3 regions of the Paenibacillus spongiae genome follow, and region 3 is predicted to be linked to each of the others. Evidence: riboswitches for the same ligand, from Rfam matches in the RefSeq annotation. Region 3 holds a riboswitch; each other region holds the start of a gene.
The links. A riboswitch is a leader RNA that binds a small molecule or an ion and turns the genes downstream of it on or off. The one in region 3 is predicted to bind ZMP and ZTP.
Positions count from the first base shown of each region.

Region 1 (7,294 bases), 2.7 Mb from region 3:
GAACGGATCCGGAAGTGTTCCGGATTGGATGCCGGTTAACGATTCGTACAGCTTGGCCGACAGCTCGCCGGTCTGACCGTTGTTAATGACGAGCTTATCGCCGCGCCAATTGAGCTCGCCAATCGGGGAGATGACGGCGGCGGTACCGGTGCCGAATGCTTCCTCGAGCATGCCTTTCTCGTGGGCTTCGTACAGCTCCTCAATCGAAATCGTCCGCTCTTCGACCGGAATATTCCAATGCTTCAGCTGATGAATGATAGAGTTGCGCGTGATGCCGTCCAGAATGCTGCCATTGAGTGCAGGCGTATGAACCGTTCCGTTAATCTTGAAGAAGACGTTCATGCTGCCGACTTCCTCGATGTACTTCCGGTGTACGCCATCCAGCCAGAGCACCTGCTCATAGCCCTTCGCTTTCGCTTCCTCCTGCGCGGATAGACCGGCTGCGTAGTTGCCGGCTGTCTTGGCTTCGCCGACTCCCCCAGCCACTGCGCGTACATAATGGGACTCCACGTAGATTTTGACCGGATTGACACCGTTCGCATAATAAGCGCCGACAGGCGACATGATGATCATAAATTTGTACTGCGTAGATGGAGCTACGCCAAGTGCCGGTTGAGTGGCAATGATGAATGGACGGATATACAGCGAAGTGCCGGGAGTTGAAGGAATCCAATCCCGATCGACATCGATCAGCTTCTGCAGGGCGTCAATGAAGATTTCCTCGTCGAGATAGGGAATGCTCAGACGCTCATTAGATTTGTTCAGACGCTGGATATTCTTCTGCGGTCTGAACAGGAGGACTCGTCCATCCTCGGTTCTGTAAGCCTTCAATCCTTCGAAGACCGTTTGCCCGTAATGAAATACTTTTGCCGCGGGGTCCAGCGTAATCGGCTGATAGGGGACAATGCGGGGGCTATGCCAGCCGCTTTCCACGGAATAATCCAGAATAAACATGTGATCGGTGTAATAAACGCCAAATCCAAGCTTCTGCTCGGACGGTTTTTCCTTCTTCGTTACTGTTCGCTGGATCTCCACTGCTTGAACCAAATGGATCATCTCCCGTTACCTATTGTAAACTCTAATTGAATGATAGCAGTTCATGGGATATATTTAAAGTATCTATATTATTTAACTGTCATACCTTTTAGGTATAGGGGTGTACGAGTGTGGATATGCGACAGCTGAAATATTTTTTGACCATTGCCAGGGAAGGCCAAATTACGCGCGCAGCGAAGCTGCTTAATATGGAACAGCCGCCCTTAAGCCGTCAGCTCAAGCTAATGGAAGAGGAGCTGGGCGTCAAATTATTCGACCGCCATGGCAAAGGGTTAAAGCTGACCGATGCCGGCGAGCTTCTCAAACAGAAGGCGGAACAGCTATTCATCCAATTCAATGAAACGCTGCAGGAGGTCAAAGAAACGGAAGAAGGCGTACGCGGCGTTCTGTCGATCGGCTCGGTCGTGTCCTGTATTTCGCTTCTGCCCAAACGGATCGAACGGTTCCGGGTCAGGTTTCCGCGCGTAACGTTCAAGATTTTGGAAGGCGATCATTTTTACTTAGGGGAACAGCTGGAGAAGCGGGCAATCGATCTGGTCGTGGCTCGTTTGCCGTTCGAGGCGTTGACGGACCCGAAGCAATTCGCCGTTCTGCCGCTGCCTTCCGATCCGTTCGTCGTCGTCATTCCGAGCTCATGGGAGCAGTATTCGGGCAAGCATGCCATCCGCATGATCGAATTAGCCCAGTTCCCGTTCATCGCACTGAAGTCGGATCAGACGACCCGGATGCATGAGCAGGTCGTTAGCGAATGCAAACGTCATGGCTTTGAGCCCAACATCGTATGCGAATGCTCCAGCGTTGCCATCATCATGTCGCTTATTGCGGAAGGGATCGGGGCTACCGTGTTTCCCAAATCGGTTATGTCCTCATTTCCCTCTACCGTGGTGAAGATGCTGAATATCGAAGATGCGGATTTTCAATCCGGCGTGGGCATCCTGTGGTTGAAGGATCATTATTTGCCTAAGAGCGCCCGTTTCTTTATCGATAGCTTTGAGGTTGAATAAGCCCAGGAGGGTGTCCGCCGGACCGACTAGCGAGTTATCCGTTAAAATTCTCTCTTGTGAATGAGATCCACTGCCGCGTGGCCAGTGAAAGATAACCTTCACGCCTCCATACCATTACGAGCCGCCAAGGAATGGCGGGACTGACGAGAGGGACGGATCGGACCTTGTCCGGATGTAGCGCGGCGCATATCCGGCTGGGCAGCATCGCGATGCCCAGGTTCTCGGCGACCATCTCTCCGATGAAATCCCATTGCGAGCTTTCATATACAATACGGGGAGTAAACCCGGTAGAGATACATTCCTTAATGATTCGATTGTGTAGAGCAAATTCGGTATTGAACAAAATGAACCTCTCCTCAGCAAGCTCACCCAGCCCGATCATCTCCCGGGAAGCGAACGGGTGAGACGGATGAAGGATGACCTTCAGCCGGTCTTCCACAAGCGGGAACGAGTCGAAGATGTCCGGATCCGCCGGCCACAGTACAACTCCTACATCAAGCGTTCCTTCTGCGACGCTTTCCTCTACTTTGCGGGCGCCATCCTCCACCAAGGCGAGCGTTATTCCAGGGTAACGATCTTGGAATTTCTTAATAACCCCAGGGAAGAACCGGGAGCCGGCCATGGGCGGCAATCCGATGCGGATGCTCCCTTTCTTCAAATAAGTCAGATCGTCGATCTCGGCTTGCAGGTTGTCGAATAACTGCAGAATCGGTCCGGCATAGTTATGTATGGCCTTGCCGGCATCCGTCAGCTTGATCTGCTTCCCGCCACGGATAAACAGTTCAATGTTCAGCTCGTTCTCCAGGTTCTTGATCATCTTGCTAATGGTTGGCTGGGTAATATGCAGAGCGTCGGCAGCCTTAGTAAAGCTGTTATAGCGGACAATTTCAGTGATATATTGCAAGTGCCTGATTTCCATAGCAGGACGGGCTCCTTCCATAGATGAATGGAATGTAAATCATGATGTAAATTCATTTTACTCATGATTCGCAAGTCTGTATACTTTGGACATGGAAGGAGTAGAGCTATTGTGAATAAAATGCTCGTTACGATTGCTCAAGTCGCGCTGCTGATCGTTATTGCCCAGGCTTCGGACGCCTTGGTCCGCTGGCTGCATCTGCCGATACCCGGCAGCATTGCGGGAATCATATTGTTATTTCTGCTGCTTCAATTTCATATCATCCGGCTTGAATGGGTTGAGCGGGGTTCCAAATTTCTCGTGGCGGAGATGCTCTTATTCTTCATTCCGGCAACGGTCGGCATCATCAATTACAAGAGCCTTGTCATCGACAGCGGCCTATCGATTACCCTCACAATCATTGGCAGCACTTTCGCCGTCATGCTGTGCGCGGGACTGATCGGTCAATGGATAACCGGACGCAAAGAAAAGGCGGCTTCTTGATGGGAACGGCATTATTGTGGTTAATCGTGACGATTGTCATTTATATGGCTGCCAAGAAGTTATACCGCGCTTATCCGAAGGTATTTTTAACGCCGATTCTTGTGGCGCCAATAATGGTTATCGTTGTTATTCTGGTCTGCGGAGTATCATTCGATACGTATGACGAAGGCGCCGGTTGGCTGACCAAGATGATCGAGCCAGCAACGATTGCATTAGCGATCACGCTGTATAAACATGTCGATATCCTGAAGAAGAATGCTTACGCTATTCTAGCAAGCGTCAGCTTCGGCGCTGTCGCCGCGATCATAACCTCGGTCGGTTTTGCCCGCATGTTCGGGTTAAATGAAGAGATTATGGACAGTCTCGCCCCGCGCTCGGCCACGACGCCCATCGCGGTCACCATCTCCCAATTTAATGGCGGCGTGCCGACGATAACGGCAATAGCAACGCTTATAACAGGGCTTCTGGGCATGATATTGGGGCCTCTTATTGTAAAATGGTTCGGCATCCGCAGCTCAATTGCGCGTGGAGTGCTGTTCGGGACAAGTGCTCATTCGGCAGGCATCAGCAAAGCATTGGAGTATGACGCCGTAACCGGGTCGGTAGCCGGAATAGCGATGATGTTCACTGCTTTCGTTACGTTATGCGCTGCGCCTTGGCTGATTGCTTGGCTAGCGTAGTCATTCCTCTCCGCCTTTAGGCGGATTTTTTTGTTTCTGCAGCTTATTGATGCCATAAGCTAAGCAGGCCAAGCCAATCTAAAGCCGATGGAGGCAGCTAAACGATTATAGAACCGCTTAAATTGGAAAGATGAGTATGCAAACGCGAAGAAGCCGCACCGGGTTGGAGGGGCATTATTACTTGGCATAAGTGCCGAATCAGGCCGTAATTGAGTACGGAGCAAACAATGCGATACCGAATATCCGACACTGTGCGGAACCGGCACGTTATGAAGGGCACCTCCGGTACTCGCTGATTTCGCGGGTACCGGAACATTCCGGTGCTTCTCCCTTATCAGTCATGTAATACGATATTCAAATAATGATGTCGGATATTTCCCGAGTATCATGGTGTCTTTCACCTTATCAAATCCTTGTCTTATATAGAAATCGCATAGACGGGCTCTGTCGGAAGCGCAATCAAGCTTCAGATACTTTTTGCCGAGATGCTTGGCGTGTGATTTTGCCCAGCATACCATCTCTAGCGACACACCCAGTCCCGCATATTTTCTTCGGATACATAGTTTATGCAAGTACAACGACTCATGAACGGGATCATCCGGCCATACCCCCGGATCCTCCGCTTGGAGGATCATGACCGCTGCAGTCTCGTCGTTCTTGAATCCCATGTACATTTCATCGATGGGGTTATTGATCAACAGCGTATGGGCGGATATTTGAGCTTCACTCCACATCGGCATTCCGCTATCGGACAACCATACTGCGCCTTCCTTGAGAATGGCGGTGAAAGATTCCAATTCCTCGGATTGGATTCTCCGAATAGACAGGCTCATAGCTCACTTCCTTGCATTCATTAATCGGATGATACCGTGCCTTTTCTCAATCAATCTATTAAGCAGGATAAGTCTTTCTTGAACGTGACACGATGGTAGCCGGGCATGTAATAGTCCGGTTCTTCGTTGACTTCCTGGAACCCGATCCGCCGGTAGAAGGTTAACGTATCGCGATTGCCGATGTGACCCAGCGTATAAAGAATAACCTCGGTGCCCCCTAATGTTACGATTTGGCCGCAGAGGGCGTTAATAATCGAAATGCCGATTCCTTGGCGCTGCCGATTCTTCTTCACGACGATGCCGACAAGCTCGAATTGGTTCGTAAGATCATGATGGATATATCCGCCATGACCCAGGATAGTATCGGCATGGGCAACATAGTAACCGCTTCGCGTTGTATCCAGGTTGCCAAGCATTCACGCCAACGTATCGGATATTGATCAATAATGAAGGAGGGGAACTGGAGAGGGTGCTCAGCCATCATTTGCACCACTTGACAGGTATCGCCGACCTCAAGCGGTCGAATGTTAATCATGCCAATTCGCCTCATGATAATATTCGTATTCCATAGTGCGGGCAGCTTCTAAAGCGCGTTCTTCACCCAGCAATTTGCCCACCACATATAAGGACATATCGATACCTGCCGATACGCCTGCAGAAAGTATGATTTTTCCATTATCCACATAACGTACATCAGTGACAATCGTAGCCGAATCGGGTGCCGCCTTCTCCAGCTCACCGATGGCTGAACGGTTCGTCGTAATTTGAAGTCCTTCTAACAGGTTCGCTTTTGCTAAGAGCAAAGCGCCTGTGCATACCGATAAGACCAGCTCCGCTTGCTCCGCAACCATGCGAATCCAGTTGAGAAGGGTCTCGTTGTCCATCTCTCTCCTCGAACCGAATCCGCCCGGGACGATTAACAGGTCCGGGGTGGGGCAGTCAAGGATCGTATAGCTGGGATTGATACTCAAACTGCCTACGGCTAGAACCGGTTCATGACGTTCCGCCACCGTAAATACATTGAAGTCGCTGCCGCGGTCGCTGCCGCGGTCGCTGCCGCGGTCGCTGCCGCAAAGAAAGACTTCGAACGGTCCTGTGAAATCCAATGGTTCAACCTGATCGTAAATCAAAATCGCAACATTCCTCGTCTGCCGTAGATGTTCCATAAGGCGCATCCCCCTTAAATAAAATAAAAAGCATTCAGTCGGATGACCGAATACTTTGCCCAGGCGAACGGCTGTATGAAGGTATGCGCTCCCTCGTGGTTCTCCACGTTTTCGCCAGTAACACATCCCGTAAAGATATAATTCATATATATCAGAATTGTTAGAAAATTACAATGTCGAAATATTGTTTCTTATAAAAACGGACAAGAAAGTCGAGTATTAGCCTCGTAAGCAAGAAGGTGCCAAAGTGTACAAAATTAGCTGTTCAAACAGATGATTACGCAGATTAACGAGAGCTCCAGGGAATTTTCTTCACAGGGAACATGCGAATCATTCATTTCCTTCAACCATTATCCGAATCGTACCACTCATAAAAAATGGAGTTCTTCTGCGGCAGAGAAGAAGCTCCATGTTCGAATGTTGTTCATGATCATTGCGGGGCGCAACGGATGAAGCAGTATGTTGGATCGCTGCAACCGACTGTTAACGGCCACCAAGTCCGTTATTTTAGATTATGGATGGTTTTTGCTAGAGCTACGGACATGGTAGCCGCTATTTGATGGTAATCGGCCTCGAATTCCTCTATTTTCGGCAAATAGAGAATCAGATGTCCGCAATGATCATATATGGAGCCGAATTCAGCAAATAAAGGATCCCATGTCCGTAACCAATGTACAACCAGTCCGTAACACCATAACCAGCGGTCTCCTGCAGGCGCAGTAACTTTCGTCAAATCCACGGATTCGCAATCGTACACTTATCTGTACAACGGGCCAATATTGCAAGCCGGACCGCTGCGGAGAAGAAGCCGGATTTCCAGGATCTCATCGATGCGATTCACTCACATGAGCTTCACACGCATGCGCCATACTGAACTAAATGCCTTCACCGTTATCGTAATTGAACTGCCATTCGATGCCGAACTTGTCTTTGAGGCTTCCGTAGCACTTGCTCCAGAAGGTTTCTTGAAGCTCCATGCCTACCGTGCCGCCTTCTTTGAGCTTGTGGAAGAATGATTTGAGTTCATCCAGGTTGGTATGGACAATCGCGAGGCTGATGTTATTCCCTGCAACAAATGGCATGCCGGGAAAGACATCGCTAAACATCACATTGCTTCCGAGGATATCAAGACGCGCATGCATAATTAAGTTCT
Region 1 covers NZ_CP091430.1:4,451,846-4,459,139, reverse strand. Annotated here, with positions in the region: gene L1F29_RS20210 (branched-chain amino acid aminotransferase) at 1-1,047, opposite strand, end outside; gene L1F29_RS20205 (LysR family transcriptional regulator) at 1,167-2,060, shown strand; gene L1F29_RS20200 (LysR family transcriptional regulator) at 2,095-2,979, opposite strand; gene L1F29_RS20195 (CidA/LrgA family protein) at 3,100-3,462, shown strand; gene L1F29_RS20190 (LrgB family protein) at 3,462-4,142, shown strand; gene L1F29_RS20185 (GNAT family N-acetyltransferase) at 4,481-4,975, opposite strand; gene L1F29_RS20180 (GNAT family N-acetyltransferase) at 5,026-5,391, opposite strand; gene L1F29_RS20175 (DJ-1/PfpI family protein) at 5,503-6,141, opposite strand; ZMP/ZTP riboswitch at 6,192-6,273, opposite strand; gene L1F29_RS20170 (VOC family protein) at 7,017-7,294, opposite strand, start outside.
Region 1: another riboswitch for ZMP and ZTP. It lies ahead of L1F29_RS20175 (DJ-1/PfpI family protein); the one in region 3 lies ahead of rpiB (ribose 5-phosphate isomerase B).

Region 2 (7,294 bases), 630 kb from region 3:
TGACTTCTTCGAGCCGTCGATCTTCCTGACATCGGAAGAGAAATTCACTCTGCCGATGATGCTTCCGCGGCTCTACCAGTCGCTGGATACATTGACGGGCAGCAGCTTTGAAGTATTCAGCTTGCCTGTCGTCATGGCCGCTACATTCCTTGCGCTGGTTCCGATGCTGCTTGTCTATCTCTTCCTGCAGCGGTACTTCATTCAAGGCGTGGAGCGCTCCGGGTTGGTTGAGTAAGAGTAAGCGAAACATCCACAAACTCATAGACCATGCTTACGAAGCAAGTTTGTTCCATTCGCTCCTGCGGGAGCGAAATCATTCACAAACTTAATAGTCCATGCTTACGAAGCGAGTTTGTTTCATTCGCTCCTATGGCAGCGAAACATCCACAAACTTAATAGTCCTATGCTTACGAAGCGAGTTTGTTTCATTCGCTCCTACGGCAGCGAAACATCTACAAACTTTTAGGAGGTTATCGAAATGAGTAAAGTGCGTATTGGCTTCATCGGTACGGGAGGCATTGCGGGGCTGCATGCCAGACAGCTGCTGGAATTGCCATATGTGGAAATTAAGGCGCTAGCGGATACGAGCGACCAGAACCGCGGCAATTTCGTGAATCGGTTCGGCCTCAAGGATGTGGCTCAATTCTCGGACTATAAAGAGATGCTGGATCAAGCGGAGATCGATGGCGTTGTGATTTGTTCCCCGCATACGCTGCATTTTCAGCAAGCCTATGATGTGCTCAGCAGCGGACGGCATGTGCTCATCGAGAAGCCGATGACCTGTTCATCCGCGGAAGCGGAACGGTTGATTGAGCTGGCGAAGCTGTCGGGCAAAATCATGCAGGTATCCTATCAGCGGCATTTTCAGCCGGAATTTATCTATATCCAAGATGCCATCGCCCGGGGGGAGATCGGGAAGATCACTTCGGTTACGGCTTCGCTCTATCAGGAGTGGAGACAGGGAACGCCCGGCTCTTGGCGGGCGAATCCGGCGCTGTCCGGCGGAGGGTTCCTCATGGATTCGGGCAGCCACATCATTGATGTACTGCTGTGGACGACGGGGCTGACGCCGGTAGAAGTGAAGCCGCAGCTGCATATGCACGGGGCGGACGTGGAGATCGATACCTTCACTTCGATCCGCTTCGCCGAAGGAGCCGTTGCCGGGTTGAATTTGGTTGGCTACTCCCCATGCTGGCACGAAACGTTCGCGTTCTGCGGGGAGAACGGCGGCATCTTCTACGATAACGGCAAGATTACGCTCCGCCGCTTGAGGCAGGAGGCAATCGTGCCGGAGCTTCCGCCGCAGACGACCAATCAGGATAAGAGCTTTATCGATGCCATCCTGGGGCAGCATGAGGTCATGGTGCCGGGCGAGTTTGCGTTGAAGGTTGTTAAGCTGTCGGAGATGATCTACCAGGCTGCCGGATATGATCCGATTGAAGCCCTTAAGTCGAAGGAGGAACACTCGGTATGAACGTCAAATTAGGCATGCGGATTCCGCCCAAAATCGGGTCGGAAGGAATGAAAGAGACGGCTCAGTGGGCGGCTGAAATCGGTTTGGATGTTCTGGATATCCCTAATTTGACTCCTCAATGGAAGGAAGCTTGCGATCAAGCGGGAATTGGGATCGGGTCGATCGACGCTCATCACACGTCCCGGCTATTAAGCCGCGACGAGACGCGCCGCGCGGAAGCATTGGAAGCCGCGAAGCAGCAAATGTCCGCCATTTCCGCTCTGGGCGGAAGCATCCTGTTCATGTGTCTTGTGCCGGAGGATCACTCGCTTCCGCGCAAGGAAGGGTTCGCGATCTGGAAGGATACGTTCCCTGAGCTTGTACGTCATGCGGAGCAGACGGGAATCTACATTGCCATCGAGGGTTGGCCTGGCCCTGCGCCGTATTACCCAACGCTCGGCTGTACGCCTGAGATGCTACGGGCGATGTTCGAAGCAATCCCGTCCAAGCATTTTGGCTGGAACTATGATCCATCGCACTTGGTTCGTCTCGGCGTGGACTATCTGCGCGCACTGAGTGAATTCGGGGAGCGCGTCAATCACTGTCATGGCAAGGATACGGAAATCCTGCACGATGAACTGTACGAATGCGGCGTGATCACGTCGACCTTCGGCGAGAAATACGGGTTCTCCGAAGGCTCCTGGCGGTATACTATTCCCGGACACGGCGATGTCGACTGGGGCAAGGTGGCGGTTCGTCTGGACCGGCTCGGTTATTCGGGAGCCGTTAGCATCGAGCTTGAAGACCACCGCTTCTGGGGCTCATTGGAAGCCGAGCGGCAAGGGGTTATTAAGGCAGCGGAGCATTTAGCCAAATTCTTTAGATAGATAAATAGAGAGAGAAGCAAAGCCGGTCATCCTGCGAGATGGCCGGCTTTGGTTTGTTTGCTGCGCGCCTTCTGCTAATGGGAGCTGCGGACTGTTAGCTGGGCTCGCGCTGTAAGGATGGAAAACGGCGTTACAGCCATCGCGCGATGGGAGACTGTATCTCTGTCAAGAAAGTGGACACAGTTTTTAAGCGATCTGGAGTTGCTCATAGTATCTTTTCTCGAACTGATGCGGGGTCAGGTAGTGAATGGACGAATGGATCCGGATACGGTTGTACTCGAGTTCAATGTACTCGTAAATCGCATCGTATGCTTGCTTGCGGGTCTTGAAGGTGGTTTGGTAGATGAGTTCTTTCTTAAGGACACTGTGAAAGGCCTCGATGCAGGCGTTATCGTAACAATTTCCTTTTCGACTCATGCTTCCAATCATCTCATTCGCCGCCAGTCGCTCGCAGTATTCCGTCGAGGCATACTGTGAACCTCGGTCCGAGTGGTGGATTAACCCTTTCGGCGGCTTTCGATGTAAGACAGCCTTGTCAAAGGCGTCTAGCACCAGCTCCTTGGTCATGCGTTCGCCAAGCGACCAGCCCACGATCTTGCGAGAGTAAAGATCCATAATACTCGCTAGATATACCCAGCCTTGCCGCGTGGCAATGTAGGTGATGTCGGCTACCCAAACTCGATTGGGTGCATCCGGTTTGAACGCACGATTCAGCACGTTTTCAAACACGGCCATGTTGTGCTTCGAGTTCGTTGTTGCTTTTTGCTTCTTCACTGTAATCGAGCGAAGTCCCATGTCCTTCATGTAACGACTCACCGTTTTGGTGGAGACTGTCCAGCCTTCTTCGCGCAGCTTTTCAGCGATCTTATCGCTCCCATAACGTTGCTTGAAGCCATCGAAGTGGTGCCTGATGCGTTTCTTCAGCTTCTGACGGCGTTTCTCCTGCTCGCTTGGTTTTCGCTTGACCCACTTGTAATAACCGCTTCGGGATACATTCATGACACTGCACATCTTCTCAACACGAAACTGGAAGCGGTGTTTATGAATAAATGAGTAAATCAGTCTCGGTTTTTCGTGAAGAAGTGCATCGCCTTTTTTAGGATTTCATTCTCTTCTTGCAACTCGCGATTCATTTGTTCAAGTTTATTCAAACGCTCGTAGTCGACGAATAACTGGGACTTCTCCCCAGTATCGGCAAACCTCTTTCTCCAGGCGCGGATGGTACTTACCGGGATATCCAGCTCCTTTGAAACTTCAGACGGGGATTTCCCTGTTTCTTGCATGTGCTTTACGGTTTGACGTTTGAACTCATCATCAAAATGTTGGCGAATATCTCCCATGACACACCTCGACCCTTATTGTTAGTTTTATTGTAACAGGTCGCTACTACGGTGTGTCCACTTTCTAGTCTAGCTGCAGACGGTGGTCTGTAAGTCCGTTTTAGGGACTTACAGAAGCAAAAGTCGAGGGGAGGGGATCGAGGGGCGCGCTGTAAGGATGAAAAACGGCGTTACAGACATCGCGTGAAGGGAGACGGTGGTCTGTAAGTCCGTTCTAGGGACTTACAGAAGCGAAGGGCGTGGGGGTGGGAGTTAGGCGCGCGCTGTAATGGGGAATAGGCTCCTCTATGCTTTCGGATTTGAGTAGACCCGCACATTCTTGGCAGTGCCAACGGTCACAAAAGAATTCATCGTAATTCGACCTCCTCGATTTGGTTATGGCGAAGGCGAGAGATCATGCTTGCCATCGAGTATGGCTGATCACATCCAACGATAACATACGGGCCATCCGTTATTATAAAAAAGAGGCTTCGACATCAAGGCCATCCACCGGCACGCCATTCCGGAAGCAAGAAAGATTAAACCATCGATCCCTGATCGGACTGGAAGGTATACCTGTTCAACATGAGATCGGGTTTGAATATTTACTTGTAAATAATGGATCTTGCGAGTAATATACGAGTTAAGAGTGAGCTGTGTGTGACTGGCGGAGCATGGGGAACCATGAGGGAGCACATGGAATAGCGGCCGTACGCCTGGGCAAAGTATTCGGATTAGATCCGGATGCTTTTTTTCGTTTATATAGAAACAGGGAGGAGCTATTGTGGTGGAATCAATTCATCTGCGCCATGGAATGAACCCGCATCAGTTGAACGCAACATTATTTGCCGTAGGGAAGTTACCGATCCGGATCTTGAACGGCCAGGCGAGCTATATCAATCTATTGGATGCCTTGAATGCCTTCCAGCTGGCTTCGGAATTAAGAAGATGCATCGGCCAGCCGGCTGCGGCTTCGTTCAAGCATGTTAGTCCTGCCGGCGCAGCCGTCTATTCGCCGCTCGGGGACGCTCTACTTCAAGCCTATTTCGTCCAAGGGCTGGAGCTCTCTCCATTGGCCGTAGCATATGCTAGGGCAAGAGGGGCGGACCGGATGTCTTCATTCGGAGACTGTGCAGCTTTCAGCGATCGGGTCGATATAAGCGTCGCGAATTTGCTGAAGAAAGAGGTGTCGGATGTTATCGTTGCACCTGGCTATGACGCGGATGCGTTGAGCCTGCTCAAAGAGAAAAAGAGCGGCGGCTACCTCATTATCGAGATCGATCCCGACTATATCCCGGATCCGATTGAGCGGCGAACCGTATTCGGCATTACATTCGAGCAGGAAAGAAACAAGGCAGCGATTTCGGAAGAGCATCTGCAGCATATTGTCACGGTTCAGGACCGGATTCCTGCAGCATCCAAGAGAGATCTTCTGATCGCCATGATTACCTTGAAATACACGCAATCCAATTCCGTGTGCTTTGCGCTTGACGGTCAGACCATCGGCATCGGTGCCGGTCAGCAATCCCGGATCCATTGTACGCGGCTGGCTGCGGATAAAGCGGATAACTGGCGGTTAAGACAGCATCCTGCCGTGCAACAGATGCGTTTCCGTACAGGTCTGACGCGTGCGGAGATCAATAATGCGATTGACGGCTGGATCAACGACCATTTTACATCCAATGAGGAGCAGCAGTGGAGACGGCACTTTCATATCGTGCCTGATCGACTTGCAGAGGCAGAGAAACAGCAATGGCTAGCGGGTTTAAAAGGCGTATCCTATGCTTCCGATGCGTTCCTCCCGTTCCGCGACAATATTGACCGGGCGGCTCAAAGCGGCGTTAAATACGCCGTTCAAACCGGCAGCTCGACCCGCGACGCTGAAGTTATCGAAGCGGCCAATGAATACGGAATGGTAATGGCTTATTCCGGTATCCGTTTGTTCCATCATTAACTGATCGGAGGTACGAGCGCTATGGAGGTTATGTACAAGAATTATGTGATCAGCGACGACAAGACAAGGATCAACGTTCAGACCGTGATCGATTATTTGACCAGAAGCTATTGGGCTCATAATAGACCGATAGAGAAAATTAAGAAATCGATTGCGAATTCGGCGTGCTACGGCGTGTATGATGGAGAGCAGATGATCGGTTTTGCGCGAATCATTACGGATGGCGCCACGATGTACTATTTATGCGATGTGTTTATTTTGGAGGCGTACCGAAAACAAGGGATTTCGAAGAAGCTCGTCGAGACGATTACGAACGCTCCTGAGTTCGAGTGGATGACAGGATTACTCGGGACGAAAGATGCTCATGGACTTTATGAACAGTTCGGATATCATAAAGAGGGAGAGCGCATGATGAGAAGAATCCCGCAAGCGATCAAGAAGTAGACGGAGGTCACAGACGACTCTCGTCTTCAGTTCCACTTAGGAGTGTTGGGTTTGGGTGAGTATCTATTTGTATGGTTAGTGGGATTGGCGGCCGGGGCGGTCAGCGGCGTTATTGGAACAGGCTCGTCCATTATGCTGCTGCCCGTTCTCGTCTTTACATTCGGACCCAAGCAAGCCGTGCCCATTATGGCTATCGCTGCGGTTATGGCGAACATCTCCAGAATGATCGCCTGGTGGCGCGAGGTCGACTGGCGGGCTTTCGCCGCTTATTCGCTTACGGGCGTGCCTGCCGCAGCCATCGGGGCCCGAACGTTGTGGATCTTGCCGACGCATATGGTCGATATCGGCCTAGGCATTTTTTTCCTGGCTATGATTCCTGTACGGCATTGGCTTGATGCACAGCGAATACGCATTCGCTTATGGCAGCTGTCCGCCGCCGGTGCCATGATCGGCTTCTTGACCGGCGTCGTGCTCTCAACCGGCCCTCTCAGCGTGCCGGCGTTCACTTCCTACGGATTAATGAAAGGCGCCTTTCTTGCCACGGAAGCCGCCAGCTCGCTTGCCATCTATGCAAGCAAGGTTGTGACCTTCCATGAGCTAGGCGGTCTTCCGATTACTGTGATGACTCAAGGCATTATCGTAGGCGTCTCGCTCATGCTCGGAACATTCGTCGCCAAACGGATTGTGCAGCGTATGAGCGTGATCTCCTTCCGGTATGTGCTCGATGTGCTCCTTCTGGGATCCGGGGTTTCAATGTTGTGGACGGCGCTTCACCAGCTTCTTAGCGGCTGATCCAAAGAGGCAAAAGGAATGAATTTTAATCCGCATGGCGAAGCCGAGCATTTTCTTATATGAGCTCGTATCACTTCTCTCACTAGATGAAAGGAAGAGCTGGCATTTGGGGACTGAGTATGGAGGAGGGCTTCAATGATTCGTTTAGCTGCGGCAGATGACGCGCACTTGGTACATCACTGTATGATCAGGGCTTTCGAGGAATATAGGTATGCCGACATTCCTTCAAGCGCGCTTGATGAAGCCGTTAACTCGATTGAAGAGTCGTTCAGGAGCGGTATGGAACAAGCCTTGGTGTATGTGGAGGATGGAATTCCGTGGGGATCGGTCAGGTTCAAGACAGATGCGGACTCGTTGTACTTCTTCCGGTTATCGGTATGCCCTGAGGCTAGAGGGAGAGGGATTGCAAAATCCATGCTGGCCTGGCTCGAAAATATGGCTCGCG
Region 2 covers NZ_CP091430.1:6,513,896-6,521,189, reverse strand. Annotated here, with positions in the region: gene L1F29_RS29340 (carbohydrate ABC transporter permease) at 1-235, shown strand, start outside; gene L1F29_RS29335 (Gfo/Idh/MocA family protein) at 479-1,474, shown strand; gene L1F29_RS29330 (sugar phosphate isomerase/epimerase family protein) at 1,471-2,340, shown strand; partial or broken gene L1F29_RS29325 (IS3 family transposase) at 2,527-3,680, opposite strand; gene L1F29_RS34560 (N-acetyltransferase) at 4,058-4,294, shown strand; ZMP/ZTP riboswitch at 4,310-4,388, shown strand; gene L1F29_RS29315 (phosphoribosylaminoimidazolecarboxamide formyltransferase) at 4,444-5,613, shown strand; gene L1F29_RS29310 (GNAT family N-acetyltransferase) at 5,635-6,057, shown strand; gene L1F29_RS29305 (sulfite exporter TauE/SafE family protein) at 6,109-6,849, shown strand; gene L1F29_RS29300 (GNAT family N-acetyltransferase) at 6,985-7,294, shown strand, end outside.
Region 2: another riboswitch for ZMP and ZTP. It lies ahead of L1F29_RS29315 (phosphoribosylaminoimidazolecarboxamide formyltransferase); the one in region 3 lies ahead of rpiB (ribose 5-phosphate isomerase B).

Region 3 (7,294 bases):
GGATGAGAATGGGACAGGGGGTATGTCAATGATTGAAGCGAGCTTGCAGGCCGGTCAACTGCTCACGCTCCTCATCATCGCGGTCGCGCTCGGCATGGATGCGTTTTCGCTGGGCATCGGGATCGGGCTGAGGGGGATTGCGGTTTTTGACATTTTAAAAATGAGCGCCCTAATTGCGCTATTTCATATTTTGATGCCGCTAATGGGCATGTTCACGGGGCAATATGTGAGCACGCTGCTCGGCGGCGTGGCGACAACGGTTGCAGGCGGTCTGCTGCTTCTGCTTGGGGCTCATATGATATACAGCTCGCTGCGCGGAGATGCCGTGCAATCGATCAATCATCGCACAATATGGGGAATGCTGCTGTTTGCTCTCAGCGTCAGCATCGATTCCTTCTCGGTCGGCATTTCGCTTGGCATGTTTGCGGCGGATGTTGCCATAACGGTGCTGCTGTTCGGCTTTTTCGGCGGAGTGATGTCCATTCTGGGCCTGCTCCTCGGCCGCCGGGTGGGCACGAGCCTCGGCGAATACGGCGAGGCATGCGGCGGCGTCATTTTGTTTACGTTCGGCATTTTGTTTATACTTTAATTAATCTGGAGCTCACCAATGGCGGGAGCGCCTATATGTTATAGAAGGAGCGGATGCCGCTATGACTGACGTGAAACGAATCTTGTTCGTCTGTACCGGCAACACGTGCCGTTCGCCAATGGCCGAAGCCATGCTGATCGCGCACTCGCGCAGCGCCGGCCTGGAGCTGGAGGTCCGGTCTGCCGGAGTCTCGACCGTAGACGGGCTGCCGGTATCCGAGAATGCCAAGGCTGCGCTGCGGCGGCGGAATATTCATCATCCCGAAGGCTCAAGCGCCCTCGATGGAGGAATGGTCGGCTGGGCCGATCTGGTGCTCACGATGACGACAAGCCACAAGAAGCATGTATTGCAGCGTTTTCCCGATGCGGTGGACAAGACCTATACGCTGAAAGAATACGTGCACCGGGACGAGTCGGTTCTGTCCGATATAGCCGAGCTGGAAACGTTATATACGGAATGGCATATGAAGCAAGCGCTTGGCCAGCAGCTTTCGAACGAGGAGAGAGACCGTCTGATCGAGCTGGAGCAGCGAATCCCGGGCTTCGATATCGCGGATCCCTTCGGAGGCTCCATTAGTCTCTATGAGAGCTGCGCCGATGAGATTGAACAGGCGCTGCATAAGCTTTTAAACAAGATGGATGATTATGGAAAGTGACATTGCCGATTGATTTTCATGCCGCGATCCGGTATGATAGTGACAACTAAGACAGTTTCCGATGTGACTGGCGACGAAAGTGGATCAAACCACGGTGGAGCATCGGATCATACGGCCGGTCGCCTGGGCAAAGAGCAGCGTGCGTTAAGCGCGTCATGCTCTTTTTTCGTCTTTTTGGGATAATGGGGTATAATGGAACCATCGTGATTCGACATTATCCGTCCTACAGGCGGACCTTTCGGGAGGATTAACTTCGATGAAAATCGCTATTGGCGCCGATCACGCCGGCTACCGGCTGAAAGACGAAATCGTACCTTTTCTCAAATCGCTTGGACATGAAATTGAAGATGTGGGCTGCAATTGCGAGCAATCCGTCGATTACCCGGACTATGCGCTACCGGTATGCGACCTCGTAACGCAAGGGAAGGCAGACCGCGGCATTCTTATATGCGGCACAGGCATCGGCATGTCGATCGCGGCGAACAAAGTACAAGGAATCCGTTGTGCGCTCGTGCACGATATGTTCTCCGCGCAAGCGACGCGCGAGCATAACGACACGAACGTGCTGGCTATGGGCGAACGGGTCATCGGCCCCGGACTTGCGCAGGAAATCGTGCGGATCTGGATCGATACGCCGTTCTCGGGCGGCGAGCGTCATATCGGTCGCATTAACAAGGTGATGCGGATCGAATCGGCCGGCCCGGTACATCCTTAAGGGGGCTGTAATGGACGATCAACAGTTATTCCAGGGGATATCGCGCGATGTGGAACAAGCCGTACGCGAGCTTGCGTCCTCAGCCAAGCTGCGTTCCGGGCAGCTCCTCATCGTCGGCGTAAGCACGAGCGAGGTGCTTGGCAAGCGAATCGGCACATCGGGGACGCTGCAGACCGCTGAAGCCATATTTGCGGGGATCGACAAGGTGCGCCGCGAAATCGGCTTCTATCCGGTGTTCCAGTGCTGCGAGCATTTGAACCGTGCGCTCGTCGTGGAGCAAGAAGCGGCGGAACGGTACGGGCTGGAGCTGGTATCGGCCATTCCGGCGCCGAGAGCAGGCGGCTCGATGGCGGCATATGCATACCGGCATCTGCCGGATGCTTGCTTGGCGGAGACGGTGCAGGCCCATGCGGGCATCGACATCGGCGACACCTTCATCGGCATGCATTTGCGCCGCGTCGCGGTACCGCTTCGTCCGTCGAAGAAATCGATCGGCGAAGCGCATCTGACGATGGCGTACACCCGGCCGAAGCTTATCGGCGGCGAACGGGCGGTCTATACCTTGGGGGCAGCCGGTATTGCCGGAACATCCGCCATCGATAAGGACGGCCCAGTACCGGGCAGTCCGGAAGCGCCCGGCGGAACCTGCGATTAACGAGCAGCATTTAGATTCGATTCAAGGAAACTACGCCAGTCCAGGCAGCGGCAGCGCAGCCGAACCGGCGTTCGTCATAATGGATAATACTAAGGAGGATATTGAACAATGGAAAATTTGCGTAAACAAGACCCCGAATTGATGAATGCACTGAACCTCGAGCTGCAGCGTCAGCGCGACAATATTGAGCTGATCGCTTCCGAGAACATCGTTTCCGAAGCCGTGCTGGAAGCTATGGGCACCGTGCTGACGAATAAATATGCCGAAGGCTATCCGGGCAAGCGGTATTATGGCGGCTGCGAGCACGTCGATATCGCGGAAGATATTGCCCGCAACCGCGCCAAAGAGCTGTTCGGAGCAGAGCATGCCAACGTGCAGCCGCATTCCGGCGCGCAAGCCAATATGGCCGTTTATCTGGCGGCGCTCAAGCCCGGCGACACCGTATTGGGCATGAACCTTGCGCATGGCGGCCATTTGACCCACGGCAGCCCTGTTAACGCATCGGGTATTCTCTATAACTTCGTAGCTTATGGCGTTGACGAGAACACGTTCACGATCAATTACGATGAAGTGCGCAAAGCGGCGTTCAAGCACCGTCCCCGCATGATCGTAGCCGGCGCTTCCGCTTACCCGCGCATTATCGATTTTGAGAAGCTGGGTCAGATTGCCAATGAAGTAGGCGCATTGTTCTTCGTCGACATGGCACATATCGCAGGTCTGGTCGCTGCGGGTCTTCATCCGAATCCGGTGCCGCATGCCCATTTCGTTACGACGACCACGCACAAGACGCTTCGCGGACCGCGCGGCGGCATGATTCTATGCCGCAAAGCTTGGGCGCAAGCGATCGACAAGGCCGTATTCCCGGGCTCCCAAGGCGGTCCGTTGATGCACGTAATCGCAGCCAAAGCCGTGTCGTTCGGCGAGGCGCTTCAGCCATCGTTCAAAACGTATGCCCAGAATGTGATCGACAATGCGAAGGTGTTGTCCGAATCCTTGATCGAGCATGGCCTCAACCTCGTATCCGGAGGTACGGATAACCATCTGATGCTGATCGACCTGCGGAACCTGAACATTACGGGCAAGGATGCCGAGCATGTGCTGGACAGCGTCCAAATCACGGCGAACAAGAATGCCATTCCGTTCGATCCTACGAGTCCGTTTATTACGAGCGGTATCCGGATCGGTACTCCTGCTGCTACGTCCCGCGGGATGGGCACGGATGCCATGAAGACGATTGCCGAGGTTATTGCCATGACGCTTAAGAATCCGAACGACGAAGCCATCTTGGCCAAAGCGCGCGGTATGGTTCAGGATTTGACGGCTCAATATCCGCTTTACCCAACGATGAAATACTAATTCGTTCAAGCTCCTGCTTCAGTGGGTAGATGAACGCTTCAGCGGCCTCAGACACATCCTCTTCAGGATGAATCTGAGGCCTTTTTCATGTTATCCACAATAATGTCGATAGTTGTGCATAGTTTGTGGATAATCCGGTGGATAAACGAAGCTGCTATAGGCGACTGCACGCACTATGTTTAAAAGATCGTTAAAAATTGCATGGAGCGGCAGATGCTCACAGCTTCTTCATGGTATGCTGGAGGCAGACTACGATAAGCGGGTGATCAATATGGAAGCTCTAGTCATTATAGGTGTCATTGTTGTCATTGGATTAATTGTCAGATCAACTCGGCGTCCAAATAGGCAGCGCACGGAGCGCGGCAATAGCCGTTCTTTGACTAGCTCAATAGGCCGTCCATCCGCAACCAGACAGCCGCCCGCGGCGCTGGGCGTTCCGGAGGGCCATCCGGCCCGGCAGGCGGCCCAGCGGCTGGATTACGCGCTTACGGCAGACTTCGAAGCCAGAGTGAAGGATCGTATGCTGAGGAAAGAGCCGCGCATGTCGGAGAACGACTGGCAGTGGCGCTGGTTTGAGCTGAAGAGATATTTTCTGATGTGCGGCGTGCTCCGGAATGTTCCGATGTACAGCGCCAAGGTGGATGATGTCTGGCATGAAATGCTGATGTTTACATGGGAATACGAGCAGTTCTGCAAATCGTTCAGCGGGACCTTCATCCATCACGCGCCGCACGCTCCGGGAGCGAAGCCCGATTCTGCCGAGCGCGCCTGGTTCGATTGGGTCTATGGGGAGCTGTTTGCGGTTTTCCCGGCAAGCGCGCAGCTGTGGGGCGCCTTCTATCGCACGCCGCTGTCCCGGGAGCGGATCGAGGAGCTGGAGCTCGCGCAGGCGGATGAGCTTCGCGCGCGCCGGTTCAATGGGCAATCGGCGGAAGCCTATCCCGATTTGGACGGGACGGTCGATTACCTGGTGAAGCGGGGCCGCCAGCTCGCGCAAGAAGCCAGAAGCGGGGTTGGGACGGCCGGCATCCATGAAGACCGTTATCGAGACCGTAATATGGCGAGCGATTCGATGATGGCGACTGGGGTGCTATCGGGCGCTTTGTTCTTCTCTTCCATGGGTCCGGCCGATGAGTTCGACCGCCATATGGACGAAGCCCAGACGGAGGTACAGCGGCAGGCTAATGGCGGAAGCGGCGGTGGGGCTTCAGGCTGCGGAGGTTATGGCGATGGCGACCGCGATCACGGTTCAAACGGCAATGACGGCTCTTCCTGCGGAGGCTCGGGCGGCAGCGATGGAGGCGGTTCCTCAGGCAGCTCGGGCGGCGACAGCGGAGGCGGCTGCAGCAGCGGCTGCGGCGGCGGATGCAGCAGTTAAGGTGCCAAAAGAAAGCTCTTGACGAATTCGGGTAGTTCCGAAATAATGGGACTGCCCTGCTTTTGCGTCGAAATTCGGAAAAAGAAGTGAAGTTGTGCAAAATAGAATCATCCGGTGCTATAATAAACAAGATTGTGATTCAATCGTAAACATGGAAGTCGCACGTCCGCGAACAAGCTTCCCCAGGAGGACGATACTTTGAGCAAATTGACCATTTGCGATCACCCGCTAATTCAGCATAAGCTGACATTCATCAGAGACAAGAACACGAACACCAAAGACTTCCGCGAGCTGGTTGATGAAGTCTCGACTTTAATGGCGTACGAAATCACGAGAGATTTGCCGCTCGAAACCATTCCCGTATCGACACCCGTTACGGAAGCGCAGGGTAAGGTCATTTCCGGACGCATGCTCGGGATCGTGCCTATACTTCGCGCCGGACTCGGCATGGTTGAAGGGATGCTGAAGCTGATTCCGTCCGCCAAGGTCGGCCATATCGGACTGTTCCGCGACCCCGAGACGTTCGTTCCCGTAGAGTACTACGTCAATCTGCCGACGGACGCGACGGAGCGGCTGCTCATCGTCATTGATCCGATGCTGGCGACAGGCGGTTCGGCGAACGCTGCTATCGAAACGCTCAAACAGAGAGGCTGTACACAAATTAAGCTGATGTGTTTGATCGCTGCGCCGGAAGGAGTTAAGGCGGTGCAGGAGGCTCACCCCGATGTCGACGTCTACATTGCGGCGCTTGACGAGTGCTTGAATGACCACGGCTATATTGTACCGGGTCTCGGCGATGCCGGAGACCGGATGTACGGCACCAAATAACGCGTTTCATAGGAGTGACAAAGATTGGCTAAACTGAAAGTAATGACGATATTCGGAACACGGCCGGAGGCGATCAAGATGGCGCCTCTCGTTCTTGAGCTGCAAAAGTATGAAGATGAGATCCAGTCGATCGTCTGCGTAACCGCGCAGCACCGGCAGATGCTCGATCAGGTGCTCGACTTTTTCGAGATTGTGCCGAACTACGATTTGAACGTCATGAAGGACCGTCAGACATTGACGGAAACGACGGTTCGCGTGCTGGAGGGTCTTGATCCGGTGCTCCGTGAAGCCAAGCCGGATATCGTGCTTGTTCACGGCGATACGCAGACGACGTTTTTGGCGAGCTATGCTGCGTTCATGCAGCAGATTCAGGTTGGACATGTCGAGGCGGGCCTGCGTACGTGGAACAAGCTCTCCCCTTATCCGGAAGAGATGAACCGCCAGCTGGCGGGGGTGCTCTCGGATGTGCACTTCGCGCCTACCGAACGCTCTGCGGACAATTTGCGCAGAGAGAACAAATCGGAAGCCTCGATCTATGTTACAGGCAATACGGCAACGGATGTATTCCAGTATACGGTCGACCCTTCGTTCTCCCATCCGGTTATCGAATGGGCGCGCGGCAAGAGATTGATCCTGATGACGGCGCACCGCCGCGAAGCGATCGGAGAGCCTCACCGCAATATCTTCCGCGCCGTGAAGCGGATCGCGGACGAGTTCGAAGATGTGGCCATCGTATATGCCGTCCATCTGAACCCTGCTGTGCGCGAACCGGCTAATGAAATATTGGGCGACCATCCGCGAATCAAGCTGATTGAACCGCTCGACGTGTTCGAATTCCATAACTTCTACCCGCATACGTATATGATCATGACGGATTCGGGAGGATTGCAGGAAGAAGCCCCTTCGTTCGGCGTACCGACGCTCGTTCTGCGGGATACGACGGAACGTCCCGAGGGAATTGAGGCAGGCACGCTGGAGCTGGTAGGGACGGACGAGGAGAATGTTTACAACCGCGCACGCGCATTGCTGACGGATGCGGCGCACTACGAGCGGATGAGCCAGGCTGCTAATCCGTACGGTGATGGACAAGCGTCGGTGAGGATTGTACAAGCCATCTT
Region 3 covers NZ_CP091430.1:7,144,916-7,152,209, reverse strand. Annotated here, with positions in the region: gene L1F29_RS32130 (manganese efflux pump MntP) at 29-589, shown strand; gene L1F29_RS32125 (low molecular weight protein arginine phosphatase) at 651-1,244, shown strand; ZMP/ZTP riboswitch at 1,298-1,380, shown strand; gene rpiB (ribose 5-phosphate isomerase B) at 1,501-1,959, shown strand; gene L1F29_RS32115 (TIGR01440 family protein) at 1,970-2,614, shown strand; gene glyA (serine hydroxymethyltransferase) at 2,723-3,970, shown strand; gene L1F29_RS32105 (UCP032817 domain-containing protein) at 4,146-5,348, shown strand; gene upp (uracil phosphoribosyltransferase) at 5,547-6,176, shown strand; gene wecB (non-hydrolyzing UDP-N-acetylglucosamine 2-epimerase) at 6,201-7,294, shown strand, end outside.